One region of the Streptomyces sp. NPDC107581 genome, then DNA from elsewhere that is predicted to be linked to it. Evidence: riboswitches for the same ligand, from Rfam matches in the RefSeq annotation. Region 1 holds a riboswitch; the other holds the start of a gene.
What was found. A riboswitch is a leader RNA that binds a small molecule or an ion and turns the genes downstream of it on or off. The one in region 1 is predicted to bind cobalamin.
Positions count from the first base shown of each region.

Region 2: linked by a shared signal. The riboswitch ahead of ACZ7P3_RS16560 (cobalamin biosynthesis protein) and the one ahead of nrdI (class Ib ribonucleoside-diphosphate reductase assembly flavoprotein NrdI) in region 1 are both predicted to bind cobalamin.

Region 1 covers NZ_JBVKBH010000020.1:2,376-10,811, forward strand. The annotation lists gene metE (5-methyltetrahydropteroyltriglutamate--homocysteine S-methyltransferase) at 1-1,267, shown strand, start outside; cobalamin riboswitch at 1,769-1,997, shown strand; gene nrdI (class Ib ribonucleoside-diphosphate reductase assembly flavoprotein NrdI) at 2,175-2,606, shown strand; gene nrdE (class 1b ribonucleoside-diphosphate reductase subunit alpha) at 2,564-4,771, shown strand; gene nrdF (class 1b ribonucleoside-diphosphate reductase subunit beta) at 4,803-5,825, shown strand; gene thiI (tRNA uracil 4-sulfurtransferase ThiI) at 5,837-7,123, shown strand; gene ACZ7P3_RS36885 (bifunctional 2-methylcitrate synthase/citrate synthase) at 7,131-8,267, opposite strand; gene prpB (methylisocitrate lyase) at 8,363-8,436, opposite strand, start outside.
Region 2 covers NZ_JBVKBH010000006.1:68,317-76,752, reverse strand. The annotation lists gene ACZ7P3_RS16565 (cobyric acid synthase) at 1-1,046, opposite strand, end outside; gene ACZ7P3_RS16560 (cobalamin biosynthesis protein) at 1,043-1,987, opposite strand; cobalamin riboswitch at 2,089-2,231, opposite strand; gene ACZ7P3_RS16555 (hypothetical protein) at 2,776-3,003, opposite strand; gene ACZ7P3_RS16550 (inorganic phosphate transporter) at 3,038-4,303, opposite strand; gene ACZ7P3_RS16545 (lysozyme) at 4,431-5,219, opposite strand; gene ACZ7P3_RS16540 (class II aldolase/adducin family protein) at 5,407-6,075, shown strand; gene ACZ7P3_RS16535 (alpha/beta hydrolase) at 6,278-7,405, shown strand; gene ACZ7P3_RS16530 (hypothetical protein) at 7,738-8,436, shown strand, end outside.

The DNA of each region.
Region 1 (8,436 bases):
GCCGCAGATCCTGCGCTGGCTGGCCTTCGCGAAGCAGAAGACGCGTGAGATCGTCACGCTCGCCAAGGGCCTCGCCCAGGGCACCGACACGATCGCCGCGGAACTCTCGGCGAACCGAGCCGACCTCGCGTCCCGTGAGAACTCTCCCATCACCCACGACCCTGCTGTCCGCGCCCGCACCGCCGCCGTCACCGAGACCGACGCGCGCCGTGCCCAGCCGTACTCCGAGCGCGCCGCCGCTCAGCGGGCCCACCTCGGTCTGCCCCTGCTGCCCACCACCACCATCGGCTCCTTCCCGCAGACCAGCGAGCTGCGTACCGCCCGCGCCGAGCTGCGTTCGGGCCGGATCGACACGGCTGAGTACGAGGAGCGCATCAAGGCGGAGATCCAGGAGGTGATCGCCTTCCAGGAGAAGGCGGGTCTGGACGTCCTGGTGCACGGCGAGCCCGAGCGCAACGACATGGTCCAGTACTTCGCGGAGCAGCTCACCGGCTACCTCGCCACCCAGCACGGCTGGGTGCAGTCCTACGGCACGCGGTACGTCCGGCCGCCGATCCTGGCCGGTGACATCTCGCGTCCGGAGCCCATGACGGTGCGCTGGACGGCCTACGCGCAGTCCCTCACCGGCCGCCCGGTCAAGGGCATGCTGACCGGGCCGGTCACCATGCTCGCCTGGTCCTTCGTCCGGGACGACCAGCCCCTCGGCGACACCGCCCGGCAAGTCGCCCTCGCCCTGCGCGACGAGGTGACCGGTCTGGAGGCGGCCGGCACCTCGGTGATCCAGGTGGACGAGCCCGCGCTGCGCGAGACGCTCCCCCTGCGCGCCGCCGACCGGCCCGCGTACCTGGACTGGGCCACGGAAGCCTTCCGCCTCACCACCAGCGGGGTGCGTCCGGACACTCAGATCCACACGCACATGTGCTACGCCGAGTTCGGTGACATCGTCCAGGCGATCGACGACCTCGATGCCGATGTCATCAGCCTGGAGGCGGCCCGCTCCCACATGCAGGTCGCCCGCGAACTCGCCGATCACGGTTATCCCCGTGAGGCGGGACCCGGCGTCTACGACATCCACTCCCCCCGCGTCCCGAGCGCCGAGGAGGCCGCAGAACTGCTGCGCACCGGCCTGAAGGCCATCCCCGCCGAGCGGCTGTGGGTCAACCCGGACTGCGGCCTGAAGACCCGTGGCTGGCCCGAGACCCGGGCCTCCCTGGAGAACCTGGTGGCCGCCGCTCGTACGGTCCGCGGCGAGCTGCCCGCCTCCTGACCCGACGCCGGTATCGCTCCGGGCCGGGGCGCCACAAGCGCCCCGGCCCTTGCGCGACCTCCGGGGCGGAACCACGAGGGGGCACGTCGGTGCAACACGAACCGCGGCGGGTCGTGGTCGACGGCAGGCCCATGGTCGTGTCATCCATCAAGGGCTTCGAAAGCCTGCAAGCCCTGCGCCGGCAGCTGGGCAGCCGCCGCCGGAATGCGCGCTGCGTGACGCGCTCGTCGACATGACCCAGTTCCCGGACACCCTCGCCGAGGCACTCGGCGGGGACAACGGCGCGGAATCGCCGAACGCTCCGGCACCGCCCGGCCGCGCCGAACGCGCCGAACGCGCCGCCGGCATACGCGAGCGGGCCGGCCGCGTACGCGTCATCGCCGGCGCGGGACGCGCGGCGAGCACCCGCCGTCCCAGCACCCCCAGGCAGAACTTAGGTATACCTAACTTTCTTCGCCGACACAACATCTGGGTTGTGCACGTGGCCGACGTTCTAGATGTAGTGTTGGTCGTGCTGGTGGTTCGCCAAGCACTGCTGTGCCTGGCGAGGCAAGAGGGAACCCGGTGGGAATCCGGGGCTGCCCCGCAGCGGTGAGCGGAAACGACCGCCGTCACAAGCACTGGGTCCGACGAACAGGGCCCGGGAAGCGACGGCCAGTAGGTGTCCTCGCCTGTCACAGGCATGAACGCGTCCGCGAGTCCGAAGACCTGCCACCGGTGCGTGCACCGAAGAGCGGTGCACGCGCTCCGAGGCCCCGAGGGAGGGCCGCGTGGCTGCCGCACGGACCCAGGGTCTGGTGTGCCCGCTTGTGCCGCCACCCCACGCTCCGCCGTACGCGCCGCAACGCTCCTCCCCTTCCGGTCCTCGAAAACCGCTACGGGAACGAGCGAGAGGAGGCGGCGACCGTTGAGCGGTCTCGTGTATTTCTCCAGCGTCTCGGAGAACACCAAACGCTTCGTGGAGAAGCTGGGCCTGCCCGCCACACGGATCCCCCTGCACCCGCACCGCGAGGGCATGCCCCGGGTCACCGAGCCGTACGTGCTGATCGTGCCGACCTACGGCGGCGGTGAGCGCGCGGGCGCGGTCCCCAAACAGGTGATCCGCTTTCTGAACATCGAGGCCAACCGCGCACTGCTGCGCGGGGTCATCGCGTCCGGCAACACCAACTTCGGTGCCGACTACTGCCTGGCCGGACGGGTCGTCTCGGCCAAGTGCCGGGTTCCGGAGCTGTACCGGTTCGAACTGCTGGGCACGGACCGCGACGTCCGCGCCGTGAGGGAAGGACTGCACACGTTTTGGACACGACACTCGTCGACGGCGGGACGGCCGGCGGCATGAACACCCTCACCACAGCGGTCACGGCCCCCGCGGCCCAGCGCGAGTCGGTCGGCACGCGCAAGGACTACCACGCGCTGAACGCCATGCTGAACATGTACGACTGCGACGGCCGCATCCAGTTCGACAAGGACCGCGAGGCGGTCCGGCAGTACTTCGTCCAGCACGTCAATCCGAACACGGTGGTCTTCCCGACGCTGAGGGAGAAGATCTCCTACCTGATCGAGAACGACTACTACGAGGAGGCGCCGATCCGGCGCTACGACTGGGAGTTCGTCGAGGGTCTGTACCGGCAGGCGTACGCACACGAGCACCGCTTCCGCACCTTCCTCGGTGCGTTCAAGTACTACACGTCGTACACCCTGAAGACCTTCGACGGCTCCCGCTATCTGGAGCGGTACGAGGACCGGGTCGTGGCCACCGCCCTCTTCCTCGGTGCCGGGGACGAGGCGCTGGCCTCGCGGCTGGTCGACGAGATGATGACCGGGCGCTTCCAGCCGGCGACCCCGACCTTCCTCAACGCGGGCAAGGCGCAGCGCGGTGAGCTGGTCTCCTGCTTCCTGCTCCGTGTCGAGGACAACCTGGAGTCCATCGGCCGTGGCATCAACTCCGCGCTCCAGCTGTCCAAGCGCGGCGGGGGCGTGGCGCTGCTGCTGACGAACCTGCGCGAGCAGGGCGCCCCGATCAAGAAGATCGAGAACCAGGCCTCCGGCGTCGTGCCGGTGATGAAGCTGCTGGAGGACTCCTTCTCCTACGCCAACCAGCTCGGCGCACGGCAGGGCGCGGGAGCCGTGTACCTGCACGCGCACCACCCGGACATCATGCGGTTCCTGGACACCAAGCGGGAGAACGCGGACGAGAAGATCCGCATCAAGACGCTCTCCCTGGGCGTCGTCGTCCCCGACATCACCTTCGAACTGGCCAAGCGCAACGAGGACATGCACCTGTTCTCGCCGTACGACGTCGAGCGCGAGTACGGAAGGCCGCTGTCCGACCTGTCCGTCAGCGAGCACTACGACGACCTGGTCGCCAACCCGCGCATCCGCAGGACCACGCTCAGCGCCCGCGAGTTCTTCAAGACGATCGCGGAGCTGCAGTTCGAGTCCGGCTATCCGTATCTGCTGTTCGAGGACACGGTGAACCGGGCCAACCCGATCCCGGGCTGGATCAACATGTCCAACCTGTGCTCGGAAATCCTCCAGGTGAACACCCCGAGCACCTACGACGCCTCGCTCGGGTACCAGACGGTCGGCCGGGACATCTCCTGCAACCTGGGATCGCTGAACATCGCCGCCGCGATGGCCTCCCCCGGCCTCGGCCCGACGGTGGAGACCGCGGTCCGCGGCCTGACGTCCGTCTCCGACCAGTCGCACATCGACGCGGTGCCGTCCGTCGCCCACGGCAACGACCTGTCGCACTCCATCGGTCTCGGCCAGATGAACCTGCACGGCTACCTCGCCTCGCAGCGCATCCACTACGGCAGCGAGGAGGGCGTCGACTTCACGAACATGTACTTCTACGCCGTCGCCTACCACGCCCTGCGCGCCTCGAACCGTATCGCCGTCGAACGCGGCACGGCGTTCGACGGCTTTGCAGCCACCGCGTACGCCGACGGCTCGTACTTCGACAAGTACACCGAGCGGCTGTGGGAGCCGGCCACCGAGCGGGTGCGGGCCCTGTTCGCCGAGGCCGGCGTGCGGCTGCCCACGCGGGAGGACTGGCAGGAGCTGAAGGAATCCGTCCGCGAGCACGGCATCTACAACCAGTACCTCCAGGCCGTGCCGCCCACCGGGTCCATCAGCTACATCAACGACTCCACCGCCTCCATCCACCCGATCGCCTCCAAGGTGGAGATCCGCAAGGAGGGCAAGCTCGGCCGCGTCTACTACCCGGCGCCGCACATGGACAACGACAACCTGGAGTACTTCCAGGACGCGTACGAGATCGGCCACGAGAAGATCATCGACACCTACGCGGCAGCCACCCAGCACGTCGACCAGGGCCTGAGCTGCACCCTCTTCTTCCGTGACACGGCGACCACCCGCGATCTGAACAAGGCGCAGATCCACGCCTGGCGCAAGGGCATCAAGACGCTCTACTACATCCGGCTGCGCCAGGAGGCCCTGGAGGGCACCGAGATCGAGAACTGCCTGTCCTGCGCCCTGTGACCGCCCCCGCCCACCATCCGAAAGCACCTCGATGACCACCACCCCCGTACCGTCGGCCGATGTCTCGGTCACTCCTCCGTCCTACCGGCACGATCCGGCCGCCCGGCTGCGCCCGGTCAACTGGAACCGGGTCACCGACGAGAAGGACCTGGAGGTCTGGAACCGCCTCACCGCCAACTTCTGGCTGCCTGAGAAGGTGCCGCTGTCCAACGACGTGGGCGCGTGGCAGCAGCGGCTCACCGCCGGGGAACGCACCCTCACCATGCGGGTGTTCACCGGCCTGACCATGCTGGACACCGTGCAGGCCACCGTCGGCGAGATCGTGCAGATCCAGGACGCCCGCACCGAACACGAGGAGGCGGTGTACACGAACATCGCCTTCATGCAGGCCGTCCATGCCCGCAGCTACTCCTCGGTGTTCTCCACCCTCTCCAACACCCCGGAGATCGACGACGCCTACCAGTGGGCGGTCGCCAACGACGTCCTCCAGCAGCGCTGCAAGACAGTACTGCAGCACTACTACGGCGACGACCCGCTGAAGCGGAAGGTCGCCTCGACACTGCTGTCCTCCCTGCTGCTGTACGCGGGCTTCTACCTGCCGCTGCACTTCTCCACGCACGCGCTGCTCACCAACACCGCCGACATGATCCGCCTGATCCTGCGCGACAAGGCGGTGCACGGCTACTACTCCGGCTACAAGTACCAGCGCGGCCTGGAGAAGCGGACACCGGCCGAGCAGGAGGAGATGCGCGTCTTCACCCACGAGCTGTTGGAGGAGCTCTACCAGCTGGAGCTGCAGTACTCGGGCGAGTTGTACGAGCCGCTCGGGCTGATGGACGACGTGGCCGTCTTCGTCCGGTACAACGCCAACAAGGCGCTGATGAACCTGGGTTACCCGGCCCGCTTCGGCGCGGACGAGACCGAGGTCAACCCGGAGATCCTGGCGGCGCTGTCACCGGGCGCGGACGAGAACCACGACTTCTTCTCCGGCTCCGGATCCTCCTACGTCATGGGCAAGGCGGAGGACACCGCCGACGACGACTGGAACTTCTGAGAGGGCGACACATGTCCATCGAACCCCGCGTGCCCGCTTCCCGGGCCTCATCCGGTGATACGTCCGCCGCGTACAGCACCTGCGTACTGCTCAAACACGGCGAGATCTTCCTCAAGGGCCGCAACCGCCACCGGTTCACCGAGCGGCTCCACGACAACCTGCGCGTCGCGATGCGCGGAATCGGCGGCTCGACCTGGATCAAGACCGCCCAGAACGTCACCGTGCTGGGCGGCCAGGTACCCCGGGACGCACTGGTGGAGCGGGCACGCACGGTGATCGGCTTCAACTCCGTCGAGCCGGCCGTACGCGTGCCCAGCGATCTGGAGGACATCACCCGAGCGGCCGTCGACGCGCTGCGCGCAGCCGTCGCCGGGCGAGCCGGGCTCACTTTCGCCGTCCGCGCCAAGCGGCGGGACAAACGGTTCCCGCTGACCTCGTCCCAGGTGGACGCGTATCTCGGGGCCCGGATTCTGGAGGACGTCGCCGGGCTGCGGGTCGACCTCGCCCGGCCGGACGTCCTCCTGACCGTGGAGATCGACCGCAAGGAGACCTACCTGTCCCGGGAGCGACTTCCCGGTCTGAGCGGGCTGCCCGTCGGGGCCAGCGGCCGTGCCCTGGTACTGCTGTCCGGCGGCTACGACTCGCCCGTGGCCGCCCATCGGGCCATGCGACGTGGCCTGGCCTGCGACTTCGTACACTTCAACGGCGCCCCGTACACGAACCCGTCGTCCGTGTACAAGGCGTACGCCCTGGCCCGCGAGCTCAACCGCTACCAGCCGCCCGGCCGACTGCACGTCATCGCGCTCGGCAAGGCCCAGAAGCAGCTCGCCGTGGCCGGCGCGGGACGGCTGCAGGTCGTCGCCCAGCGGCGGCTGATGGTGCGCACCGCCTCCGCGCTGGCCGCCCGCACCGGCGCCCAGGCACTGGTGACGGGTGACAGCCTGGGCCAGGTGGCCAGCCAGACCCTGGCCAACCTGGTCGCGGTGGACGAGGCCGCGGCGCTGCCCGTGCTGCGTCCCCTGATCGGCTGGGAGAAGCAGGAGATCATCGACGAGGCCAGAACGATCGGGACCGCGGACATCTCGGTCCTGCCCGACGAGGACTGCTGCAGTCTGCTCGCCCCGCCCCGCGTCAGCACCCGCGCGCGACTGCCCCACCTGCGCTCGGTCGAGCAGCGCCTCGACCTGGACGAGGTGGTCGAGGCGCTGCTCGGTTCCTTGCAGGTCCTCCTCCCCGGGACGGAGGAAGAGGAGCCGGTCGCCGTGGGCAACAGCTGTCCTGCGCCGGCACCTGCCTGACGGCGGGCTAGGAGGCGCTCGGCACCGGTCGCTGGCCCGGACCGTCGTACGAGGCCAGCGGCCGGATGAGGGCGTTGTGCGCGAGCTGCTCGGTGATGTGGGCGGTCCAGCCGGTGATACGGCTCATCACGAAGACCGGTGTGAAGGCCGGGGTGTCGAAGCCCATCAGGTGGTAGGCGAGCCCGGCCGGGTAGTCCAGGTTCGGATGAATGCCCTTTCGGCTCGCCATGGCATGGCGCAGGGACGCGTGGAGGGTGGCAAGGCGCGTCACCTCCGGGTCGGCGGCTCGGGCCACCAGACGGTCCAGCGCATCCTGCATGATCGGTACGCGCGAGTCGCCGTGCTTGTAGACGCGGTGACCGAAGCCCATGATCTTCCGCTTGGTGGCCAGCGCCTCGTCCAGCCACTCCTCGGCCCGGGCGGGGTCGCCGATCTCCTCCAGCATGTGCATCACGGCCTCGTTGGCGCCGCCGTGCAGCGGGCCCTTGAGGGCGCCGATGGCGGCGGTGACCGCGCTGTAGAGGTCGGAGAGGGTGGAGGTGACCACGCGGGCGGTGAACGTCGAGGCGTTGAAGCTGTGTTCGGCGTACAGCACGAGGGAGATCTCGAAGCACCGGACCACATCGGGGTCGGGCACGCTGCCGAAGCACATGTGGAAGAAGTTCTCGGCGTAGCCGAGCTCGGGGTCCGGGGAGATCGGGTCCAGGCCCCGGCGGCGGCGCTGATCGGCGGCCACCACCGTGGGCAGCTTCGCCAGCAGGGTCAGGGACTTGGCCCGGTTCGCGGCGGGTGAGCCGTCGTCCTCCGTCGGGTCCTCGGCGCCGAAGAAGCTGACGGCGGTGCGCAGGACGTCCATCGGGTGACAGGTCTCGGGCAGCCGGGTGAGAAGTTCGAGCGCGGTGCGGTCCAGGGGGCGCAGGGCGCGTTCGCGGGCCTGGAAGTCGCGGAGCTGCCCGGCGTCGGGCAGTTCGCCGTGCCACAGCAGATGGGCGACTTCCTCGAAGGAGCGGTGTGCGGCCAGGTCCTGGACGGGATAACCGCGGTAGGTGAGGGAGTTGGTGGCCTGGATGACGGTGGAGATCTCGGTGGTGTCGACGACGACACCGGCGAGACCGCGGTGGATCTCGGGTGCGGTGGTGGTCATGGGGTGCCTGCCTTCATGGGTCAGGGCCGGACGGATCAGGTGCCGGACGGATCAGGTGCCGGATCAGGTGCCGGGCGGATCAGGTGCCGGGCGGATCAGGTGCCGGGCGGAAGGGTGAAGTCGAAGACGGCCGAGTCGAAGGCCTCGTAGTCGGCGTAGCCGAGGAGTT
Region 2 (8,436 bases), on a different contig from region 1:
TCGCCGAGGATCTGGAAGCCGCCGCAGATGCCGAGGACCGGCCGCCCCTCGGCGGCCCGGCGCACGAGCGCCTCCGCCAGGCCCCGTTCCCGCAGCCACTCCAGCGCCCGTACGGTCCCGCGCGTACCCGGGACCACCACGAGGTCGGCGTCCGCCAGCTCCTCCGGCCGGTCCACGAACCGCACCACGACGCCCGGTTCGGCGGCCAGCGCGTCCACGTCCGTGAAGTTCGACATCAGCGGGATCGCGCAGACGGCGACCCGCAGGACGTCCTCGCCGAGCGGAGGCGTCACGGCCGACTCCCGGACCGTGCCCCGCAGGGACACCCGCAGCCCGTCCTCCTCGTCGATGCCGAGCCCGTGCCGGAACGGCAGCACGCCGTAGGTGCGCCGCCCGGTGAGACCGTGCAGCATCTCCAGCCCCGGCTCCAGCAGGCCGACGTCGCCGCGGAACTTGTTCACCAGGAAGCCGGCGACCAGCTCCTGGTCCTGCGGTGAGAGCAGGGCGAGCGTCCCGAAGAAGGAGGCGAAGACGCCACCCCGGTCGATGTCGCCGACGACGAGCACGGGCAGCCGCGCGCCCCGCGCGATCCCCATGTTCACGATGTCGGTCCGCCGCAGATTGATCTCCGCGGGCGAACCGGCCCCCTCACAGATCACCGCGTCATACGTGCCCCGCAACTCGGCCAGACAGTCCAGGACCGTGCCGAGGAGCCGCTGCTGGCGCCCTCCGTGGTAGCCGCGTGCGCTCATCTCGCCCACCGGCCTGCCCAGCAGCACCACCTGGCTGCTCTGCTCACCGCCCGGCTTGAGCAGCACGGGGTTCATCAGCGCGGTCGGCTCGACGCGGCAGGCCTGGGCCTGCATCGCCTGCGCCCGGCCGATCTCGGCACCCTCCCGTGTCACGAACGAGTTGAGGGACATGTTCTGCGCCTTGAAGGGCGCGACCTTCACGCCCTGGCGCACCAGCCACCGGCAGATCCCGGCCGTCACGACGCTCTTGCCGGCGTCGGAGGTGGTGCCGGCGACGAGGAGACCACCGTTCACTTCCCACGTCCCTTCACGAGTCGGCGCGCGGCGAGGGTGACGCCGAGCGCGAGCAGGCCGACGCGGCGGGAGAGCCGTACGGCCCGGTCGATGTCGGTGACCCGGACGGCCCGCCCGGTGTCCCCGTTGAGGACGGGCCGGTGCTCGACGCGCCCGCCGTAGGAGAGCGTCCCGCCCAGCCGCACGCCGAGCGCGCCCGCGAACGAGGCTTCGACGGGCCCGGCGTTGGGGCTCGGGTGCTTGCGGGCGTCGGCCTGCCAGGCGCGCAGGGCGCCGCGGGGGTCGGGTCCGGCCGCGGCGGCGAGTACGGCGGTCAGCCGCGCCCCCGGCCAGCCGGCCACGTCGTCGAGGCGGGCCGAGGCCCAGCCGTAGCGCCGGAAGCGGGCCGACCTGTGCCCCACCATCGCATCCAGGGTGTTGACGGCCCGGAACCCGAGCAGCCCCGGCACCCCGCCGCCCGCACCCCACACCAGCGCGCCCACCACGGCGTCGGAGGTGTTCTCGGCGACCGACTCCACGACGGCGCGGGCGATCCCGTCCGCGTCCAGGGCCTGCGGATCCCGGCCGCACAGATGCGGCAGCCGCGCACGTGCCGCCTCGATGTCCCCGGCCTCCAGGGCGCGCCCGACGGTCCGGGCCTCCCGGGCCAGCGAAGTACCCCCGACGACCGCCCAGGTGGCGGCGCCGGCCAGTGCGGCGGAGGCGACGGGGGAGCGGCGTACGGCCCGTTCGGCGACGGCCCCCAGGGCGACGGCGCCGCCGGCGCACACGGCGGTGTGCAGGGCGCCCCAGCCGCGGTGGTCGCGCCACAGCACGCGTTCCACGGCTGCGGCCGCGCGCCCGAACGCGGCGACCGGATGCCCGCGGCGCGGATCGCCGAGAAGGAGATCGCCGAGAAGGCCGGCGGCGGCGCCGTACGCGTACGAGCGATCGGCACCCATCGGCTCAGCCGGCCGTGAGGTCAGGGGCGGGCCTGGTACTGGTCCTCGATCGGCAGCCGAGCATGGCGATATGTGTCCTCACTCAGGGTGTCCACGCCCTGGTCCGACGAGACCGGCGGTGAGAGTTCCTGGCTCCCGGGGTGTTCTTCCCCGGTGACAGTGGCGGGACCGCGCCGGATTCGCACCGGCTTCCTCTTCTGCCGCCGTACATGGCGTGGGCAGTCCACCACGCACTCGGAAGAGCCGTCAACTTGCCTTTGACCAGGGACGGCGGACTGTGCTGAGCCCCACATCGGCAGCGCGCCCGACCGCGCCGGAGGACCGGATTGCGGTGAATTCCCCTCCTCTCGGGCGGCGTTCGCGCATCCCTCCGGTACCCACGGACCGTGAGGATCAGCAAGAGGGCGTACGTCTCATACGGGATGGAACGGACGCGGGAGGAGACACGAGGAGACGCGAGGCGGCGCACGCGGGCGAGATGCCGCTGGACGACGGCCAGGTCGTCCAACTGGGGGGCGGGCGAGGGCCCGCCGGAGCGCAGTGGGTCTCGCGCGAGCGCGGCGGGCCTCTCGCGGGAGCGCAGTGGGTCTCGCGGGGCGGCGCGACGGCGGAGGCCGCCCCGGACACACGGCGACCGCCCTGCCGGGTCGCCCACTGGGGGCTCGGCAGGGCGGTCCGGGACCGTCCGGCCCGCGCGGACGCGGACCTTTCGAAGGTCAGGCCTCGGTGACGATCAAGAGGTCGGGCCTCGGTCACGCAAGAGGTCGGGCCTCGGTCACGATCACAGGTCAGGCCTTGGCCACGATCAGATAGAACCCGTACGCCACCGCGGCCGCACAGGTCGCGAAGCACACATAGGCACCGGTCACCGCCAGCGCGGCGGAGTCGCCCTGCGCGGCGGCCTTCTCGCGCCGCGCCAGGCCGTTGACGCCGAGGGTGAACAGGGCCACCAGGCCCACCGTGAACACGAGGCTGACGCCGAAGACGGAGCCGAGGGCCGCCCAGTCGATCTTCATGGGGATGCTTCCTTCAGGTACCGGGTGCTCGGGGTCAGACGGCGGCGGCCGGCGGGGCCGGCTCGGTGGCGGCGGCGGGAGCCGGGACGGCGGCGGCCGGAGCCGGGATGGTGGCCGTCAGGTCCTCGGTGACGACGCCCGCGGGGGGCGGGGTCACCGCGGCGATGGCGGTGGTCACCACGCCGGCCGGCTCGGCGTCGTCAGCGGGCACGACGCTGGTGTGGTCGACGACCTCGCGGCGGGAGAACTTCCAGATCGCGGCGCTGGCGCCGACGAGGAAGACGGCGACGACCGCGGTGCCCCAGTCGCCGAGGTCCGTGACGGACTCGGCGCCCGCGCCGACCAGCGCGGCGGCCGGGAGGGTGAGCACCCAGGCGACGACCATGCGGGTCGCGGTGGACCAGCGGACCACACCGCCCTTGCGGCCGAGGCCCGCGCCCATCACCGAGCCGGAGACGACATGGGTGGTGGAGAGGGAGAAGCCGAGGTGCGAGGAGGCCAGGATGGCCGTGGCCGCGCTGGTCTGGGCGGCGAAGCCCTGTCGCGGCTCCAGGTCGGTCAGGCCCTTGCCCATGGTGCGGATGATGCGCCAGCCGCCGATGTAGGTGCCGAGCGCGATGGCCATGCCGGCGGAGAGGATGACCCAGGTGGGAGGGTTGGAGCCGGGGGCGATCGCACCGCCCGCGATCAGCGCGAGGGTGATGATGCCCATCGTCTTCTGCGCGTCGTTGGTGCCGTGGGCGAGGGAGACCAGGCCGGCGGAGGCGATCTGCCCGGCGCGGTAGCCCTTGCGGGTGGCCTCGCCCTCGGCGCCCCGGCCGATGCCGTAGGAGAACCGGGTGGCGAGCAGTGCCGCGAGACCGGCCACGACCGGGGCGGCGACCGCCGGGAGCAGCACCTTGGTGATCAGGACGTCACCGTGGACGGCGCCGAGGCCCGCGGAGGCGACGGTGGCGCCGATCAGTCCGCCCATCAGGGCGTGCGAGGAACTGGAGGGCAGGCCCACGAGCCAGGTCACCAGGTTCCAGAGGATCGCGCCGACCAGGGCGGCGAAGATGACCTCGGGCCGGATGCCGTTCTCGTCGACGAGTCCCTTGGAGATCGTGTTGGCGACCTCCACGGAGAGGAAGGCGCCCACAAGGTTGAGGGCGGCGGACATGGCCACCGCGACCTTGGGCTTGAGCGCACCGGTCGAGATGGTCGTGGCCATCGCGTTGGCGGTGTCGTGAAAACCGTTCGTGAAATCAAACGCGAGTGCGGTCACCACCACAATCGCGAGGATCAGCGAGAAGTTTTCCATTTACCCAGGCAATCATTCGAGGTCATTGGCTGTTGGACCGTAGGCAACCTGGATGAACGGAAGGTGAACTGGAGCGGGCGCCAGGGTTTCTATGGGAGGGGTCCCGGATTTTGCCCGGATCTGCCCCCTAGGCGCCCCTTGGCCACCGGCCTTGCGCGAAGGCCCGCAGCCGCCTCGGCGGCCCGTGGAAGAGATTCTGGTCACCCGTGCGGCTGCCCTCGGCGGTGTACTGCCACAAGGTCCAGGAGGACCAGCCGCCCGGCAGCGGTCCCGGGCTCCGTGTGCCGTGCCGGGCGATCCACAGGGGATGGTCCGAGAAGGCGCGGCTGTCGCCGGTGCAGGCCCTCCACCACTGGGCGGTGGTGTAGATGACCGGCCGCCGGCCGGTCATCCGTGCGACGGTGTCGCTGAAGGACCGGATCCAGCGGACCATCCGCGGCCGGCCCAGCCCGTAGCACCTGTGCTTCGCGTCGTACGGGTTGTACTCGATGTCGAGCGCGGGCGGCAGCGTCCAGCCGTCCGCCCGCCATTCGCCGCCGTGCCGCACGAAGTACGCGGCCTGCCGGGCGCCCGAGGACGTGTCCGGCCGGGCGAAGTGGTACGCGCCGCGGATCAGGCCGGCCCGGCGCGCGCCGTCGTACTGCCGCCTGAAGAGGGGGTTGCGGTAGGCCGTGGCCTCGGTCGCCTTGACGTAGGTGAACCGTGCGCCGTCCGACCGGGCGGCCGGCCAGTCCACCTGCCCCTGGTGGGACGACACGTCGCGCCCGCTGGCCCGACCGGCTCCCGGCGGCGACGGGCCCGCAGAGGCCGGCGGGCCCGCGGAGGCCGCGGCGGTGCCGGCGAGGACCAGGGCCGCCATGGCCGCCGCCGTGAGGACGCCCGCACGGCGGCGGGAAGGTGTGCGGTCACGGGCCATGGGTCCCCCTGGAGTCGCGGCGGAACGTCGTCCGGCGAGTGGGAAAGATCATTGAATGCCCGGTGATCGACGGGGAGCTGTCATTTCATCTGTTTTGCAGTGATGTTCGCCCGTTCGGGTGCACGGCTTCCGGTCCGATCCACGCGACCGGACCACTCGGCACCGCGCCGGCTGGCAGGATCCCCGCATGGCTGAGCAGCGGCGGGACACGACCGAGGACGAGGCGCGCGGGTGGGAGGAGGTGGTCGCGACGGCCCGCCGGACCGTCGCCGACGGACTGGTCGTCGGCACGTCCGGCAACGTGTCGGCACGCGTCGGGGACCTCGTACTGGTCACCCCGTCGGGCGTGCCCTACGACCGGCTGACCCCGGACGACATCACCGGCGTCGACCTCGACGGGCGGCAGGTGCTCGGCACGCTCGTGCCGACCAGCGAGCTGCCCATGCACCTCTCCGTCTACCGCACCACCGACGCCCGCGCCGTCGTCCACACCCACGCGGTGCACGGCACGGCCGTCTCCACCCTCGTGAGCGAACTGCCCCCGATCCACTACATGGCCGCGGCCATGGGCGGCCCCGTCCGGGTCGCCCCCTACGCCGCGTACGGCACGGACGAGCTGGCCGAGAACATGCTCCGCGCCCTCGCCGGCCGCTCCGGCTGCCTCCTGCGGAACCACGGCATGATCACCTACGGCGCCACCCTCGACCAGGCCTACGACCGCACCGCCCAGCTGGAGTGGATGTGCCGGCTGTGGCTGACGGCGTCCGCGGCACCGGGACGGGCGCCCTCCCTTCTGACGGAGGAACAGATGGACGAGGCCGGGGCGCGTTTGAAGGGATACGGCCAACGAGGCTGAGGCCGCGCCGGGACGACGACGGCGCGACGGCGGCCGGCCCGGGCACCACGGCCGGTGCCGTCCGCGGGGACGCTCCCCCCTCGCTGAAGATCCCCTTCTTCCGCCCCGTCGACCGGCGCCTCCCCTTTCTCCGCCGACTTCCCGCCGATCCGGACCGCCCCTTCCGCTGGCCGGTATCGAGATCCCCCACGACACTGGACCCGTGCGCACCGTCAAAGCGACCGCCGCCGCACTCACCGCCGTCCTGGCCGCCGGTGCGGCATCCGTGGCCGCGGGCCGTCTCGCCAGCGGCGCCGCGCTGAAGGCGCCCGCGGGCCGTCCGCTGCCCACCGAACCCCGGCTCACCGTGCACGGCACCGCCGCGGGCCGGATCACGCTCACCCGCCATCTGGCCTCCCTGCGCCCCGGCACCTACGGGCTCGCCGGGGACGGCTCCCACGCGGTCGTCGGCCCGGTCCTGGAGGCGGCCGAGCACACCGCCGACACCGTCGTACGCCGCCTCATACGTGTCACGCACGGTGCCCTCGCCCCCGGCGACGCCGTGTGGCTGACCCCGAACGTGTACGTCGGCAACCCGGACGCCGCCCTCGGCCTCCAGCACTCCGACATCGACGTGCCCGGCGAACTCGGCGCGCTGCCCGCCTGGTTCGTGCCCGGCTACCGGGACACCTGGGTGATCGCGGTGCACGGCCTCGGCACCACCCGCGAGCACGCCATGAACGTCATGGAGTTCCTGCACGGCCGCCGGCTGCCGGTCCTCGCGCTCGCCTACCGCGGCGACCTCGGCGCCCCGCGCCCGCCGGACGGCCTGAGCCACCTCGGCGAGACCGAGTGGCGCGATGTGGACGCGGCGATCCGCTACGCCGTCCGCTACGGCGCCCGCCGGGTCATCCTGCTGGGCTGGTCCACCGGCGCCACCATGGCCCTGCGCGCCGCCGAGCACTCCGCCGTGCGCGAGCGCGTCGCCGGGCTGATCCTCGACTCGCCGGTGCTCAGCTGGCAGGCCACCCTGCGCGCCCTCGCCCAGGCCCGGCACACCCCGGAGCCGCTGCTGCCGCTCGCGGTGCGGGCCGCGCAGGGCCGGGCCGGGCTGCACGCCGACCGGTTCGCCGAGACCGCCGACCCCGAGCTGCTCGCCGTGCCCACCCTGATCATCCACGGCCCGGACGACACGGTGGCCCCCTGGGAGCACTCCCGCCGTCTGGCCGCCCTGTGTCCCGACCGCGTCGCCCTGCACACCGTGCCGCAGGCCCCGCACGCGGCGATGTGGAACGCGGACCCCAAGGAGTACGAGGAGCGCCTGCGCCGGTTCCTGACCCCGCTGATGTAGGCGCGCTCCCGGCCCCGCCGGGACAAGGCGGATGCCCCGGTTCCAGTCATTCCGTTTAAGGCCGTACGACTGGCCTGAACATGTCTCTGCGCCCTCCACCGGACCCGGTGCGTTGGCCAGCCCCGTCGCCCCCCGTGACATTCCGTTTGGGTTTTCGGACCGTCAACCGGAAGACTGCACCCGTGACGTCCCGTATCCCGCGCGACTCCAGGCTTCGACTCGTCCGACCGCGACCCCTGGCCGCCGCCCCCCGAGCTGTGAACCAGCGGCGCCCACGCCGCCCCGCCCCCCGCCCCCCGGAGGGCACACCGGCCCCCGGCGAGCTGGCCAGAATGGCGCGCACCGGCCTGGCCGGAGCGGTCCGCGTCGCCCGCTGGGCCGACACCGCCCTCGGCCCCGGCCGGGACGGCGCCACCACCGACGGCAAAGCCACCCTCTCCGAAGCGACCACGGAGCGCGCCGCCGCCGACCTCGGCCTGAGCGCCGCCCGGATCCGCGCCCACTGGGACACCGCGCGCCTCGCGGGACTGATCGAGGTGCACGGGGACAGCGCGCGCCCCGGCTGGCGACTGCGTGCCTGGGACCGTGACGACAGCGCCGTGCTGCGCGGCTGGGTCGCCCTCTTCGACGCCTGGTCGCTCGCCTGCCCGGAGCCGGCCGGGCAGGAGCCGGCCGGTGTCGCCGAGGTCGTCTCGGCCATGCCCCAGGTGCTCTCCTTCCTCCAGCTGTCCGCCGGTCCCGTCCCGGTCGAGCAGCTGCTGGACCTGCTCCAGCAGCGGGTCACCGAACTGCGCACCGAGCGCTGCGAGGTCTCCTACGGGCCGGGCTCCGCCGACTCCGCGGGACCCGCCGGGACCGCGGGCCCCGCCGAGACCGTGAGCCCGGCCGAAGCCGCACCGGCCGGGGAGACCCCGCTCGCCCCCCTCCGCCCCCTCCTCGACTGGGCCCTCAAGGCGCTCGCCTCCGTCGGCGCCCTGACCTACGGCGACGGCCACGGCACTCTGACCCCGCTGGGCAGCTGGGCGGTCTGG